3 regions of the Pseudoalteromonas sp. J2K-J031 genome follow, and region 2 is predicted to be linked to each of the others. Evidence: predicted binding sites of a transcription regulator. Region 2 holds the regulator's gene; each other region holds the start of a gene.
What was found. The regulator FliA, encoded in region 2, starts transcription of late flagellar genes. The targets are predictions, from matches to a motif close to CTAAAGNTNNNNNNNNNNNNGCCGATA.

Region 1 (5,274 bases), 1.2 Mb from region 2:
TGTACCTTTACATCATTTGAATGTGCATTGATTAAACTGTGTGTGTATACATTTTTAATTGTACCGGGTGTTGCCAATAGCCCTACAGAACCCGTAACGCTTTTTAAACAAGCCGGTTTTATAGCAGGAACAACACCCACAATAGGAATCTCAGTGTATCTGCGCAACAATTCTAACGTTTGAGTACTAGCGGTATTGCATGCGATTACGATAATGTCTATTTTTTCAAACTTGGCTTCAACGGTTTTCAACTTAGCGAGTAAGCGCTGCTGCAATACTTCTATCGTTAAATTACCATAAGGCATGAACAGGTTATCCATTAAATATGAATACTTCGCGAAAGGATAAAGGATTTTAATATGCTCCAGCACTGTTGTACCACCAATGCCAGAGTCAAAAATAACAATATGAGGTTGCAAACTAAATACTCCTAAACAACTACTAATTAGTCTGCCACATTTTTACCTTGAACTATATAGAAGCTATTACTTCGAAGCTTTATCTGATTTGCCTGCTTCTTGCTCTAATAAAGAGTATTGCTCAAATATCACTTTACTGTACTCAAGCAAGGTATTGAGTTGTTTTGAATCTTTATCTTGATTAAGCCACTCAATTAAACCTGCCAATTGAGCATCAATCTTCAAAGATTTTGCTTGTGTAAAAGCTTGGCCTAACCCCTCATTGAGCGGTTTTAATTGTTCGGCCACATTGCTACCTGGGATATTTCGCTGATACTCTTTAACACTGCTCATCATTTCTGTTTGCTGCAGGTTCATTGAAAAACCAGCTAGCTGCGATGGATCCATTGAAAGCTCGGTGGCTTTATTAAATGCTTGGTCTAAATCGCCACTAAAGAACAAATCACTCACGCCTTGCAAGTCTTCCATTAAAGCATTAACAGCCTGCTGCTCTTGCTCATCGATTTCACCATTAATTTCTAATGAAAAACCATAACTAAATGCAGATACAGACTCCATAGCCATACGCTTACCTCTATCATCAGCGCTTAAGGTTAATTGATCTGCTTGGGCATATTCGCTATTAAACGTGATTTTAATTTCATCACCATCGAGTGTTTTGATACTCAATTGAGCTCCGTTAGTTAAACTATATTGGCTCGCTTGACGGTAATTACTATAAATATCTTGTTTTGGGGTTTTAAAAAGCTCTTGAGCAAACTTATCTAGACCCTCAGACATTAAAGCATCACTTTTGTTGATCCCTTCTTTAATATCATCAGTTAAAAAACCTGCATCTTCTAGCTCACTTTTAGCATCTTCAATACCAATGGAAATTCCCTTTTTTGCTTCATCTAGCATACTACGTAATTTAGATTCATCAGCACCTTCATTTTTAGCTTTAAGCACCGCGCCCTTAACAAACCCTAAAACATTTTTAGCTACTTCCTCAAAATCAAAAAGTGATTCATTTTTCGCTTTTTTATTTTCAGGCATTGAAAGTGCGTCAGCTAATTTTGTTTGCATGACTTTGGCTGCAATGCCATTGACATCACTTTGATAATTCTTTTGTGGCAATGCCGAGCTATCACTCTGTTTAACTTGTGTTTTCAAAAAGTTATTATACAAAGTAGCAGGCTGAAACCCTGGCAGACCAATTTTCATGATCTTTCTCCTATACGCTTTATAGAATTATTATCGGCTAAACTAAATATAACTTAAGCAGTTTGTGAGTGTTTTTTGTACGATAACAATTCAAAAACCGCGCTCAGATGCTTAGGATTGAATGGTAATAGTACTAGACAAATCATCCTTGCTCCATAAAATAGCGCGACGAAATAAAACAGAGACAGACCGATGGCAGTCATCACAATTAATCCCGCACTTTATGAACAACAGCTCAATGATAAAAAACAAACAATTGCAGCTCAATTTGCTCGTTTTGGGGTGAACGACCTTGAAGTATTCGCATCTGAAGAAAAGCATTATCGTCAACGCGCTGAGTTTCGTGTTTGGCATGATGGTGACGATTTATTCCACATCATGTTTGATCAGCAAAGCAAAGAAAAAATTCGAGTTGAGCAATTCGACCCTGCTGCGCCAATTATTTTTACTTTAATGCCACGACTCATTGCCGAGCTTAAAACAAAAGAAATATTACGTAGAAAGCTATTCCAAATAGATTATTTATCAACTCTCAGCGGCGAAGTACTTGTTAGCATGTTGTACCATAAAGCGCTCGATGATGAATGGTTAAGCGCAATCAATGAACTCAAAAGTACATTATCCAGCGAATTTAACATCGACTTTATTGGCCGCGCCCGCAAACAAAAAATTGCTTTAGGTAAAGAATATGTCGTTGAAAAACTCACCGTAGCTGGTAAGGAACTAGTTTATCAGCAAGTAGAAAATAGCTTTACTCAGCCGAATGCGAAAGTAAATCAGAAAATGCTTGAGTGGGCACTCGATATCAGCCAAAACCTTTCAAATGATTTGCTCGAACTTTATTGCGGGAATGGTAATTTTTCAATTGCATTAGCACCGGCATTTAATCGCGTACTTGCAACTGAAATATCAAAATCATCGGTAGCATCTGCGCAATTTAACATTGCTGAAAACAAAATTACTAATCTTGATATCATTAGAATGTCGAGTGAAGAATTTACCGAAGCAATGAAAGGTGAAAAAGAATTTTCTCGCCTCAAAGGCATTGATTTAAAAAGCTACAATTGCCAGAGTATTTTAGTCGACCCACCGCGTGCCGGTTTAGACGAGGGCACAACTCGTCTAGTACAAAACTACGACAACATCATTTATATATCATGTAATCCGCAAACACTAGAGCGGGACTTAGAAGCCTTAACGCAAACTCATAATGTTGAACGTTTTGCTATTTTTGATCAGTTTCCATATACCCATCACATCGAGTCAGGGGTCTTTTTAACCCGAAAATAAATTAAAAGCAGCCTTAGCTGCTTTTTTTGTCCTTGTTATACATCGAAGCGCCTTTTGCAATATAACGCAATTGCCAAATAAGGCGCTCCACCAGCTCAACCCGATGCTGTTTATCTAAATCAAGTGCCTCAGCACCAGCATTAAATACTAACGTCACCATAGCTTCAGCTTGGATATAAGCTAATTTGACATCGCAGTGTGTCTCAATTTCTAAATAATGAGCTAACTCTAAAATAAAGTGCTTTATTTCGCGCGCAACAGCGGCTCGAAACGCTTTAGAAGTGCCTGAGCGCTCACGTAAAAGTAAGCGAAACTGATTGCTCGAATCTTCAATAAATTCCATAAACGTGTAAATGGAAATCGTAATGATACTGCCGCCACACTCTATTCGACTGCGAGCTTGACGCATTAATTGCCTGAGCGTTAATCCCGCTTCATCAACCAGGGTTAAGCCCAGTTCATTCATATCTTTAAAATGGCGATAAAACGACGTTGGAGCAATCCCCGCTTCTCGAGCAACTTCTCTTAAACTTAAATTGGAAAAACTGTGCTCCGCACTTAACTGATTAAATGCAGCCTCAATTAATGCTTGCCTAGTTTTCTCTTTTTGTTTTGCTCGAACGCCTGACATTCTGTGCCCTCTTCATTGATAAAAACGAGTTTATCATATTTACTTACGGATCAAATTACCAACTGTAATACCATTTGCAACTTGACTGAATGACGCTGAACCTCTATTTTAGCGTACAGTTGTACGCTGAGATTATTATGATGAAAAAACCACCTATTATTTGGACAAACGTTTTATTTTTTACCCTGACTTTTTGCGCTGCACTTATTTTAGTGCCTTGGTATGGCGTAAATTACGGCTTTAGCACTGCAAATTGGGGCGCATTTGTAGGCTGTATGTTTTTTGCCGGATTATCGATTACCGCGGGTTATCACAGGTTATGGGCTCACAAAACCTATGAGGCACATCCTGTAATTGAAGTTATTTTTGCACTAGGCGGCGCCTTTGCAATTCAAAACAGCGCACTACACTGGAGCTCTGATCACCGAATTCACCATGGTCAAGTTGATGACCCAATAAAAGACCCATACGCTGCAACCAATGGGTTTTGGTATAGCCATATAGGCTGGATGTTACGAGATTATCAAGGCGATAATTATTCAAATTATAATAATTGTCGCGACTTACAAAAAAATAAGATCGTTATGTGGCAACACCGCCATTACCTACTTTTAACTATCTTAACCAATGTAGGCATTCCTCTTACCCTTGGTATTCTTTTTGGTGACGTATGGGGTATGCTTATTCTTGCAGGTGTTCTCAGATTGGTTTTGAGCCAACATTTTACCTTTTTTATTAATTCTATTGCTCATATTTGGGGCTCTCGCCCTTACACAGAAAGCAATACTGCGCGTGATAACGGCTTACTTGCATTATTTACTTATGGTGAAGGCTACCACAATTACCATCATATCTTTGCCAGTGACTACCGCAATGGTATCCGATGGTGGCATTACGATCCGACTAAATGGATGATAAAATCTCTATCGTACATTGGCTTAACAAGTAAGCTAAAGACAACACCTATTGAGCGAATTGAAAAAGCGAAAGCGGATACATTACTCAATAAAACGGCGCGAACTTTAAAACAAACTCAGTTAGGACAAGCAAAAATTGAATTGTTACAGCAAGAGTATGATGTTTTACTCAAAAAGCTGCAAAGTTACTGTAAACTTAAAAAACAATTGCTTGACGCTAAAAAGAATACCATGCTCAAACAATGTGAAAAGTCAGCAATCATGAATCAATATCGTGAATTTGAATTGGCTTGGCAAAAACAAAAGCAATCGTGGCTTGAATTAAATGCCCAACTGCTCAGAGCACGTTACAGCTAAAGAGGAAACGGTGTGGCTAAATCAAAAGAAGCAAAACAATCACCAAAAATAGACTATCAATATGACGCGATAATCATTGGTACAGGCCCTGGCGGTGAAGGCACTGCCATGAACTTAGCTAAAAGCAAAAAAAGAGTCGCGGTAATCGAGAAGCAACCGTCTGTAGGAGGTGGTTGTGCTCATTGGGGAACAATTCCTTCAAAAGCACTACGGCACTCAGTCAGTCGACTCATTGAATATAACTCGAACCCATTATTCAATCTTAAAGAGCAGCGCAGCAAGCTCACTTTCCCTGATATTTTGAATCATGCCGGTAATGTGATTTCTAAACAGGTTAATTTACGTACCAGCTTCTACGATCGAAATCGCATTGACATCTTTCATGGTGAAGCCTCTTTTGTCGATAAGCACACCATCAAAATCACTCAACCTGATGGTACATTTGAGCACATGACTG
Region 2 (5,274 bases):
ACTATTGGAGCACCAAGTATCTGGTTTAATGTCACAAGACTTAGCTCGTAAAGACCCGACAAAAGCTTACATGGTTGATAGATTAAAAGGCATGGGGATCGGCAGTGAAGTGGCAGAGCAAATGGCGTGTTTTATTCCTGATGATGTGTCAGAGAAAAAAGCATGGCAAGCTTTACTTGAAATGGTACAAAGCCAACTTTATACCAGTAACAATGAAATTTTGCGTAATGGTGGTGTTTTTGCATTGGTGGGCCCAACAGGTGTTGGCAAAACGACCACAGTTGCAAAGTTAGCGGCTTTAGGTGCTCAAAAATTTGGCGCTGATAAAATAGCGCTAATCACAACAGATACTTACCGTATTGGTGCATATGAGCAGCTTGCAACTTATGGTCGAATTATTGGTTGTCCAGTTAAGCAGGTCAAAGATGCAAATGAATTAGCAGAAATGCTTTATCATTTAAGAAATAAGCGTCTAGTATTAATTGACACAGCAGGTATGAGTCAACGAGACTTACGTTTAACAGAGCAGTTGAATACCTTAATGAAAAATGCCAGAGTGGACATTCGCAGCTATTTAGTACTGAGCGCCACAGCGCAACATGAAGTATTGCAAGAAACAGTAAAACACTTCAAAAAGGTACATCTAAGTGGTTGTATATTCACAAAACTTGATGAATGTCTTAGTTTAGGAGAGATTATTAGTATAGCGATTCAAAATCGCCTCCCAATAGGGTATCTTACTAATGGTCAACGGGTTCCTGAGGATATTCGAGTGGCAAATGCAGAAAAACTAGTAAAAAAGGCTGAACAACTGTTCGCAAAACGTGCAAACACGCAATTTAAAAGACATCCAAACTTGGAGTCTCATGCAGTAGGGATGTATGATTAATACAGTTTTAGATCAAGCAAGTGGCCTGCGGAGAATGAATCAAACAAATCAAGCTGTGAAAGTAATTGCAGTGACGGGCGGAAAAGGAGGCGTAGGTAAAACTAATGTCTCGCTTAATATGGCAATCGCAATGGGGCAACAAGGCCAGCGAGTTCTTGTTCTTGATGCGGATTTAGGGCTTGCCAATTGTGATGTTATGCTCGGATTGCGAGTAGAGCGCAATTTATCTCATGTATTGTCTGGTGAATGTGAGCTTGAAGATATTTTAGTTGAAGGGCCTCATGGCATTCGCATAGTACCTGCGTCATCTGGTTCACAGAATATGGTGGAGTTGTCACCTGCAGAACATGCGGGGCTAATCCGTGCTTTTGGTGAACTTAATGCTGACTACGACGTACTAATTGTTGATACTGCAGCGGGTATTTCAGATATGGTATTGAGCTTTTCGCGAGCAGCGCAAGATGTACTTGTAGTGGTCTGTGATGAACCTACGTCGATTACTGATGCTTACGCTTTAATTAAAATTTTAAGTCGCGAGCATGGCGTCTATAAATTTAAAATTGTAGCAAATATGGTGCGTAGTTTACGCGAAGGGCAAGAGCTGTTTGCTAAGTTATCAAAAGTAACAGATCGCTTTTTGGATGTTGCTTTGGAGTTAGTGGCAACGGTGCCATTTGACGAAAATATGCGAAAATCTATTCGCAAGCAAAAAACAATCGTTGATTTATTTCCAAAATCACCGGCAGCCATCGCATTTAAAACTCTTGCAGCCAAAGCTGCTAAATGGCCTATTCCAAATCAACCTTCAGGGCATTTGGAGTTTTTCATCGAAAAATTAGTAAATCGCTGAGGCCTAGTGAGTGAGTAAAGTTTCCGGCTACTGCAATACTGAGCAAATGACCAACCTGATTGAACGACATGTTTCTTTGGTCAAAAGAATAGCTTATCACTTACTTGCCCGCCTACCTTCGAGCGTGCAACTTGATGATCTAACTCAATCAGGCATGATTGGTCTTATTGAGGCTGCAAAAAACTTTGACGGTACAAAAGGTGCAAGTTTTGAAACTTACGCTGGGATCCGTATCCGAGGAGCGATGCTTGATGAGATTCGTAAAGGCGATTGGGTGCCCCGTTCAGTACATAAAAACGCCAGAATGGTCGCTCAAGCTACATCAGAGCTAGAAGCAGAGTTAGGAAGAGAAGTAAAAGACATAGAAGTTGCTGAAAAACTTGATATTACGCTCAATGAATACCATGATATTCTTAATGATGTAAACAGTGGCAGGATTATTGGGATTGAAGACTTAGGTGTAGATGAAGATGTGTTACATAGTGACGATCAAGTTCATGCTTTTGATTCACCTTTTAATCATACTCAAACAGAAAAATTCAACCTTTCACTGGTTGAAGCAATAAAGAGTCTACCTGAGAGAGACGCACTCGTTTTATCACTTTATTACAACGATGAAATGAATTTAAAAGAAATAGGACTTATTCTTGATGTAAGTGAATCAAGGGTTAGTCAGATACATGGTCAGGCAATGGTTAAGCTCAAAGCTAAAATCACTGGCTGGATTTAATTAAGTATTTTGTGAATTTGGTTTTAAACCTCACTGGAGGATGTTTTGGATAAAAACATGAAAATTCTTGTGGTAGATGATTTTTCAACTATGAGAAGAATCATTAAAAATCTGTTAAGAGACTTGGGATTTACCAATGTTCAAGAAGCAGATGATGGGAGCACCGCATTACCAATGTTGCAAAATCAAGAGTTTGATTTTGTTGTAACTGATTGGAATATGCCTGGTATGCAAGGAATTGATTTATTAAGAGCTATTCGTGCTGATGATAAATTAAAGCATTTACCAGTTTTAATGGTTACTGCAGAAGCTAAAAAAGAACAAATTATTGCAGCAGCGCAAGCAGGAGTAAACGGTTATATTGTTAAGCCATTTACAGCAGCTACGTTGAAAACAAAACTGGATAAAGTGTTTGAGCGTTTAGGTTAAACAGGAAGGAGAGCTTCATGTCAGCCAGCGCTGCGCTTCATATTAACCTTGACCAAGCAAGGCATTTGGTTGCATTGCTTGAGCAAGGAGAGCAAGAACAAGCTAATGATTTTTTAATGGAATTGACAGCTGAAGGACAATCAGAACTCTTTGCTGAAGTAGGTAAACTAACTCGTCAATTACATGATTCTCTAAAGAATTTTCAGTTTGATGATAAAATTTCTGAGCTTACCAAAGAATCAATTCCAGACGCTAAGCAGCGACTAAACTATGTCATGGAAATGACAGAGCAAGCTGCAAATAAAACGATGGACGCAATAGAGGCTAGCTTACCTCTTGCTGATAAGTTAAGTGAAGATATAACCAAATTAAAGCCTTCATGGGATCGTTTGATGTCAAGAGATCTTCAATTAGGCGAATTTAAGTTACTTTGTAAAAATTTGGATCATTTTATCCAAAACACTCAATCCAATACCGATCAGTTGCATGGGTTAATGACACAAGTGCTGATGGCTCAAGATTACCAAGATTTAACCGGCCAGGTAATTCGTAGAGTGATTGAGCTCGTTAGAGAAGTTGAAGATAGTTTAATCTCGATGCTAACGGTGTTCGGATCGCCAGTAGATGGTCATAAAGTTGTACATGAGAAAAAAATAGAGGCAACTAAAGTTCATGATAAAGAACTTGATCAAGTTGCGGAAGGACCAATTATTGATGCTGCAGAGCGAGATGATGTGGTTTCGGGTCAAGATGAAGTTGATGACTTATTGTCAAGCTTAGGCTTCTAAATGGGAGAACAGCTGCATGAGCTTTGAAGTTGATGAAGATATTCTGCAGGATTTTTTGGTTGAGGCTGGAGAGATTTTAGAGCTCCTGTCTGAGCAATTGGTTGAATTAGAGAATAATCCAGAAAATACTGACTTATTGAATGCTATTTTCCGAGGCTTTCATACTGTTAAAGGTGGTGCAGGTTTTCTCTCAATGACAGAGTTGGTAGATGCATGTCATGGAGCTGAAAATATTTTTGACGTATTGCGTCAAGGAAAAAGAAAAGTTACATCTGAGTTAATGGATGTAATTCTTCAAGCACTTGATACGATAAATGAAATGTTTGCTAAAATTCAGAATCGTGAACAACCAGAACCAGCCTCACCTGAATTACTTGAAACATTACACAAGTTAAGTAAACCAGCTTCTGATGATGATTTTGTCGTAGCTGCTGCGCCAAGTGCACCTATTGTACAAGAGCCTTCAGGCAATGAACCGCCTCAAGATGAGTTTGACGATATATTTTTTGGTGCTGATCCAGTCGATGATGCTGAAAACTCAACTGCTAATATTGATGATATTACAGAAGATGAATTTGAAAGTTTGCTAGATGAACTTCATGGATCTGGTAAAAGCGCTACAACAGCTCAAAAACAAGATATATCAAATGATGATATTACTGATGATGAGTTTGAGTCTTTATTAGATGAATTGCATGGTTCTGGTTCTTTTGGCTCTGTGGTAAATGAATCCCATAAAGCATCCCCGTTAGCAGAAAAAAAATCATCAGTTGTTAATTCACAATCTGATGAAGAGATCACGGAAGATGAATTTGAATCTTTATTAGATGAACTTCATGGCGCAGGTGGAGCACCAAAAGCAGTTGCAAGCACTACTAGTAATCAGCCTAAAGTTGAGGCAAAACCGCCAGTTGTTGCAAAACCAGCCTCAGTTCCTGCAAGTAAAGATCCGGCTCCCTTAAATAAAGCACCTGAACCAACAAAGGCCCCTTTGGTGGCTGCCAAAGCTCCTACACCTAAACCTGCTGCACCTCAAGCAGAAACAACAGTGCGTGTTGATACCAAACGGCTAGATCAAATAATGAATATGGTTGGTGAATTGGTGTTGGTACGTAATCGTTTAGTCAGTCTTGGTACTACAGTTAGTAGCGAGAGCATGAATAAAGCGATATCTAATTTGGATGTTGTTACTGCTGATTTACAAGGCGCAGTGATGAAAACACGGATGCAACCAATTAAAAAAGTATTTGGTCGTTTTCCTCGTGTTGTGCGTGATTTAGCTCGGAGTCTTCGTAAAGACATTGATTTGCTGTTAGTTGGTGAAGAAACTGATTTAGATAAAAACTTAGTAGAAGCACTTGCTGATCCTTTGGTGCATTTGGTTAGAAACTCTGTTGATCATGGTATTGAAATGCCCGATGTACGAGAAGCATCAGGTAAAGCTCGTACTGGAACAGTTACATTATCGGCTTCTCAAGAAGGTGACCATATCCTACTTAAAATAGTAGATGATGGTGCAGGTATGGACCCTGAAAGGCTTAAGAGCATTGCTGTTGGCAAAGGTGTAATAGATGCTGATGTTGCTGCT
Region 3 (5,274 bases), 380 kb from region 2:
TCCCTGAGCAAATTTATCAAGAGTTCGAAGGCGGTAGTGCAACGTGGGCAAAATTCGACCCTCGTGTTGATTGGTTAGTTGATAAGTTATTAGAACTTAAACGTGAAAAAGTATTAGTCATTTGTGCCCACGCACATACTGCTTTAACACTTGAGCAAGAGTTACGTGAGCGTGAAGCCATTAAAGCGGCAGTATTTCATGAAGGCATGAGCATCATTGAACGCGACCGCGCTGCCGCATTTTTTGCCAGTGAAGATAATGCAGCCCAAGTATTATTATGCTCAGAAATAGGCTCTGAAGGGCGCAACTTCCAGTTTGCCCATACCTTAGTACTGTTTGATTTACCGCTTAATCCTGACTTACTTGAGCAACGGATCGGCCGTTTAGACCGCATTGGCCAAACCCACGATGTACAAATCCACGTGCCTTATTTTGCCAATACCGCCCAAGAAGTGCTGTATCGCTGGTATCACGAAGGGATCAACGGTTTTGAGCACACATCAAGTACAGGCCAATTACTGTATCAACAATTCTCTGAAGAATTACTCGAACTCATTGCAAGCCATAACTGCGATGAAGATGAGCTCGACCCATTGCTTGAGCAAGTTGAAAAGCAAAACAAAGTGCTTAAAAATAAAATGGAGCAAGGCCGCGACCGTTTGCTAGAGCTGCACTCAAGTGGGCAAGGTCGTGCAGAGCAGCTTGTTGAAGCCATTGCAGCGCGTGATAACGAAACCCACTTAGCCATGTTTATGATCAAGATTTTTGACGTTTTTGGCGTCAATCAAGATGATAAAGGCGAAAATAGCGTTGTACTGCACCCAAGTGAGCACATGTTAGTACCATCATTTCCATGCTTAAAAGACGAAGGCATTACCGTCACCTTTGACCGCGAAACCGCGCTTGCACAAGAAGACATTCACTTTATTTCATGGGATCACCCTATGGTACAAGGCGCGATGGAATTAATTGCCGATGACAACTTTGGTTCAAGTTCCGTAGCCTTACTAAAAAATAAAAAACTCCCAGTGGGTACCTTTTTTGTTGAGCTAATTTATATTGCCGAAGCAACCGCACCTAACTCACTCCAAATTGGTCGTTTTTTACCACCTACACCCATTCGAATTTTACTTGATAAATCGGGTAATAATCTTGCTGCTAATGTCGGCTTTGAAGGGTTTAACCAGCAACTTTCAGCCGTTGGCCGCCAAACAGGCAGCAAGTTAGTGACAGCGCTTCAACCGCAAATTCACACCTTAATCACGACGGCACAAGGCCTAGCAGAGCAACAAATGCAAAGCTTAAAAACGAGTGCACAAACAAATATGGAAGCTGCACTTAGTGATGAAGTATCACGCTTAACCGCACTCAAGCAATGTAATCCAAATATCCGAGAAGAAGAAATTAGGTTCTTTGTGAAGCAACAAACGGCTCTAGCCCAGCATATTGATAAAACCCAACTCAAATTAGACGCTATCCGTTTAATTGTTGTGTCTCACTAAGCATTTCTCTAAAATGGCCGACTTCTAACTAAGAGGTCGGCCTTGTTACTTAATTACTCCCCCCCTATGTCTCCGTATCTTGACATTATTTATCAAGATGAAGACCTTTTGATTTTAAATAAACCTAGTGGCTTACTGACCGTACCGGGTAAAGATCCGTTACATGCCGATTGCCTTGAAAAACGCGCACAACGGGTATTTCCAACGGCAAAAATTGTTCATCGGCTTGATATGGCAACATCCGGCCTTATTTGTTTGGCACTTAATAAAGCTGCCCATAGCCACGTAAGCCGTCAATTTCAAGACCGAAAAACACAAAAGCGTTATATCGCTCGAGTATTTGGCAGGTTAACACCTGAAACAGGCTCAGTTGATTTACCCCTTATTTGTGATTGGCCCAACCGCCCCAAACAAATGGTTAACTTTGAATATGGCAAACCGTCACTCACGCATTGGCAAGTACTCAATTATGAAGAGCATGCCACGCGAGTTGCTCTCACACCGATTACAGGGCGTTCGCATCAACTTAGGGTGCACATGCTCTCGCAAGGTCATGTTATTTTGGGAGATAAGCTTTATGCCCACTCTGAAGCATTTCAAATGGCCAGTCGCTTACAATTACATGCCCAGTGGCTTGCATTAACGCACCCAGTTACAAATCAGGCGCTAGAATTTACTTCGCCCTGCCCTTTTTAGGGCAGCCAAGCTATCGCAGTTGCAGTCACACGCAGATAAAAAACTCAACGTTTTGTTTTTTAGGCCGATAATAAATCATTGTTCAATCAAAGTGGATTGAGTGTGCGATACCTATTGTTATTAATGTGGAGTCTTAATCTTGTCGCGGCTGAGACGCCAGAGATTAAAGCCCCAAACTCACTTGAAAGTATTTTCCAACAAGATCAATTTCATTATTACCGCGGTGATGAAATTAAAATGGTGCTGGCTGGCGAAACGGAATTTACTACGTTATTTCGCGACCGCACCTCGGCAATGGCAAAGGGTATCGTCATTTTAATGCCCGATTGGCACATGCCCGCCAATAATCATTATGGTTTAGACACGCTGCGTAAAACCTTAAATCAATATGGTTGGGTGAGCTATGCCATGAATATCCCTGATCCTATTGACTTTTATCAGCAAGAAATTAAAAACGATGGCACGCTGTTCCATGCACCTGAAGGCGAATTGCTCGATACTGACGCCTTAAATGCATACCAATTACAACTTTTGAGCCGCTTTAAAGCTGTATACCAGACTGCACTCAGCCATCCAGGGTTTGTGATTGTAATTGCACAAGGAGCTACTGCGACATTATTAGTTGATTACTTTAGCAAGACGCCAGAGGAAGAAGTGGATGCGCTCATATTATTAAGTAGCTATTTACCAGACATGGCTAAAAATGAAGGGCTAAACAAAAGCTTTGCTAAAATAAAACCGCCCGTACTGGATATTTTCAGCACTACCGATAGCAGTCTAGTGAAAGAAACGCTCTTACAACGCAAGATCATTGCAACACGTGAACACAAATTAAATTATCGTCAACGCGAGCTATTTAACAGTCAAACAAGCCCGCAGCAGCAAGCTCGTTTAACGAAAGAAATCTATGGATTTTTAACTAAATCAGGCTTGTAGCGAGACAAAAAACTAAGCTGGATTCTTTTTTAAATATTCATAAGCAGCTTGAATATCTTGGCTTTTTCGTTTGGCAACTTCCATTAAATGCTGCGGCAACCCTTGTGATACTAATTTATCAGGATGATGTTGCCCCATTAATTTTCGGTATGCTTTTTTGATGTCAGCTGCTGTTGCATCTTGGCTGACCCCAAGCACTGCAAGTGCTTGTTCTCGATCCATGCCTGAATGCGCAGTACTTGCTTGACGTTGCTGATTATTTTGTTGGCCACGAAATTGCTGACGCTGCTGATTAAATTTAAATTCAGCTTGGTAACGCTTTAGAATAAACGCAAAATGCCTAGTCGAAAACCCCAAAGCTTTTGCTGCTTGCTGTAACAACGCTTTTTCATTGTCAGATAACACACCATCACAGAAAGCCATTTGAATTTGAATTTCTAAAAACAATTGCAGCAAATCATACCGCCCTTTAAAGCGCAGTTTAAATTCTTCAAGTGTCTCTATATAAGCAAAATCATTACTTTTACCGGCACGAAAAGCGTCTTGCGCTTCTTGGCGACTTTCACCTTGCAGCTGCATTTCGTCCATAAACACACCAGCGGCTTTGATATGCGTTTCACTCACACGGCCATTCGACTTTGCAATGTGCCCCATCACTGAAAAACAGGTATAAAAAAATAACGCTTGACGCTCACTTACTTCTTCGTCTTTAAATAACGATTGAAAACCGCCGACTTTGTCAAAGTTTTGCTTGATAGAGCGATCAAACATGTGCCCGAGGTAAAAACCTAAAATGGCTCCGAGCCAACGACCAAACAAAAAGCCAAAAATAGTGCCAATTACCTTACCCCACATCTTGCTGTCCTTGTATTAAATTTAGTTCGGCTAATCGCTCAGGTGTGCCAACATCAATCCACAATCCTAAATAGCGTTCCCCCTGTACTTTTTGCTGCGCCATTTTAGCTCTAAGCAATGGCGCTAAAGGGCGAAAGTCTGCGAGCAAACCAGCAAAAAAATCAGGATGGTACAGCGCAATACCAGCAAAAGTAAAACGAGGTGTGCTATCGGCATCTAAAAAACCTTGGGAAAAAGCAAAATCACCTGTTGGATGATGCGGTGGATTTTCCACTAAAACTAAATGCGCATGCCCGTCATCAAGACGTAATTGAGTTAAACTGCTGAGATCATAATCGGTGAAAATATCCCCATTGATAACGATAAAAGGTGTTTCACCTAATAAAGGTAACGCTTGAATAATACCACCTGCGGTCTCAAGACCATCAGGTACTTCTTGCGAATACTTAATTGTTAAATCCCACTGACTACCATCACCGCAATACTGCTGAATTTTTTCGCCGCACCACGCCAGATTAATAATGACTTCAGTAATTCCTGCTGCGCGTAAACGCTCTAAATGATAAACAATTAAGGGCTTATCTTGCACCATTAACATCGGCTTTGGTTGTTTAGCAGTTAAAGGCATCATACGTTTTCCACGCCCTGCGGCCAAAATCATTGCTTTCATAATACCTCGATTAAATTTGGAATAACGTGATCACTAAGCCAATGTTGCAGCTCTTCAAGTTCTGGATAGTCATTGGCAACCGTCACCACATAGTCTAACGTAGGTAAAATCGCAGGCACATAACCCGCTTTATGATCGCGCAATAATAATCGGCAAAAAATACCTGCGGCTTTTAAATGACGTTGCACTCCCACCAAATCAAACCAACGACGAAATTGCGAAAAAGTAATGTTAGGTAATAAACCTGAATGCTGTAATACCTTAAATCCATAATCGAATGATTGGTTAAATTCATCGGCGCTAAGTTGATGATAACAATCGCGCAATAACGACACCAAATCGTAACTCACAGGCCCAGTCACCGCATCTTGATAATCAATAACAACCCATTGATTTTGGTAATACATTAAATTACGGCTATGGTAATCACGGTGCACAGTGACTTGCGGTTGATTCAACAAATTATCACTTAAAAAAGCGATTGCAGATTGCCACAATGCGTCCTCATCTTGATTAAGACGACGCTTTAATATGCCTTCTACCAGCCACTCTTTAAAAATATTAAGCTCAAAAGCCACAAACTCGACATCGTATTTACGCATTGTGCTGTCTGGC

Region 1: AC3KZC_RS00335 (DUF5610 domain-containing protein) is a predicted target of FliA. The motif match lies at 1,654-1,680, and genes of this name have one in related genera.
Region 3: AC3KZC_RS13610 (DUF3530 family protein) is a predicted target of FliA. The motif match lies at 2,242-2,268, and genes of this name have one in related genera.

What each region holds. Positions count from the first base shown of each region.
Region 1 covers NZ_CM200279.1:66,936-72,209, reverse strand. The annotation lists gene murI (glutamate racemase) at 1-419, opposite strand, end outside; gene AC3KZC_RS00335 (DUF5610 domain-containing protein) at 486-1,622, opposite strand; gene trmA (tRNA (uridine(54)-C5)-methyltransferase TrmA) at 1,815-2,912, shown strand; gene fabR (HTH-type transcriptional repressor FabR) at 2,926-3,543, opposite strand; gene AC3KZC_RS00320 (acyl-CoA desaturase) at 3,684-4,817, shown strand; gene sthA (Si-specific NAD(P)(+) transhydrogenase) at 4,830-5,274, shown strand, end outside.
Region 2 covers NZ_CM200279.1:2,634,305-2,639,578, reverse strand. The annotation lists gene flhF (flagellar biosynthesis GTPase FlhF) at 1-889, shown strand, start outside; gene AC3KZC_RS11885 (MinD/ParA family ATP-binding protein) at 882-1,739, shown strand; gene AC3KZC_RS11880 (RNA polymerase sigma factor FliA) at 1,786-2,469, shown strand; gene cheY (chemotaxis response regulator CheY) at 2,515-2,898, shown strand; gene AC3KZC_RS11870 (protein phosphatase CheZ) at 2,916-3,686, shown strand; gene AC3KZC_RS11865 (chemotaxis protein CheA) at 3,703-5,274, shown strand, end outside.
Region 3 covers NZ_CM200279.1:3,013,472-3,018,745, forward strand. The annotation lists gene rapA (RNA polymerase-associated protein RapA) at 1-1,502, shown strand, start outside; gene rluA (bifunctional tRNA pseudouridine(32) synthase/23S rRNA pseudouridine(746) synthase RluA) at 1,545-2,198, shown strand; gene AC3KZC_RS13610 (DUF3530 family protein) at 2,301-3,134, shown strand; gene djlA (co-chaperone DjlA) at 3,147-3,989, opposite strand; gene murU (N-acetylmuramate alpha-1-phosphate uridylyltransferase MurU) at 3,979-4,659, opposite strand; gene AC3KZC_RS13625 (aminoglycoside phosphotransferase family protein) at 4,656-5,274, opposite strand, start outside.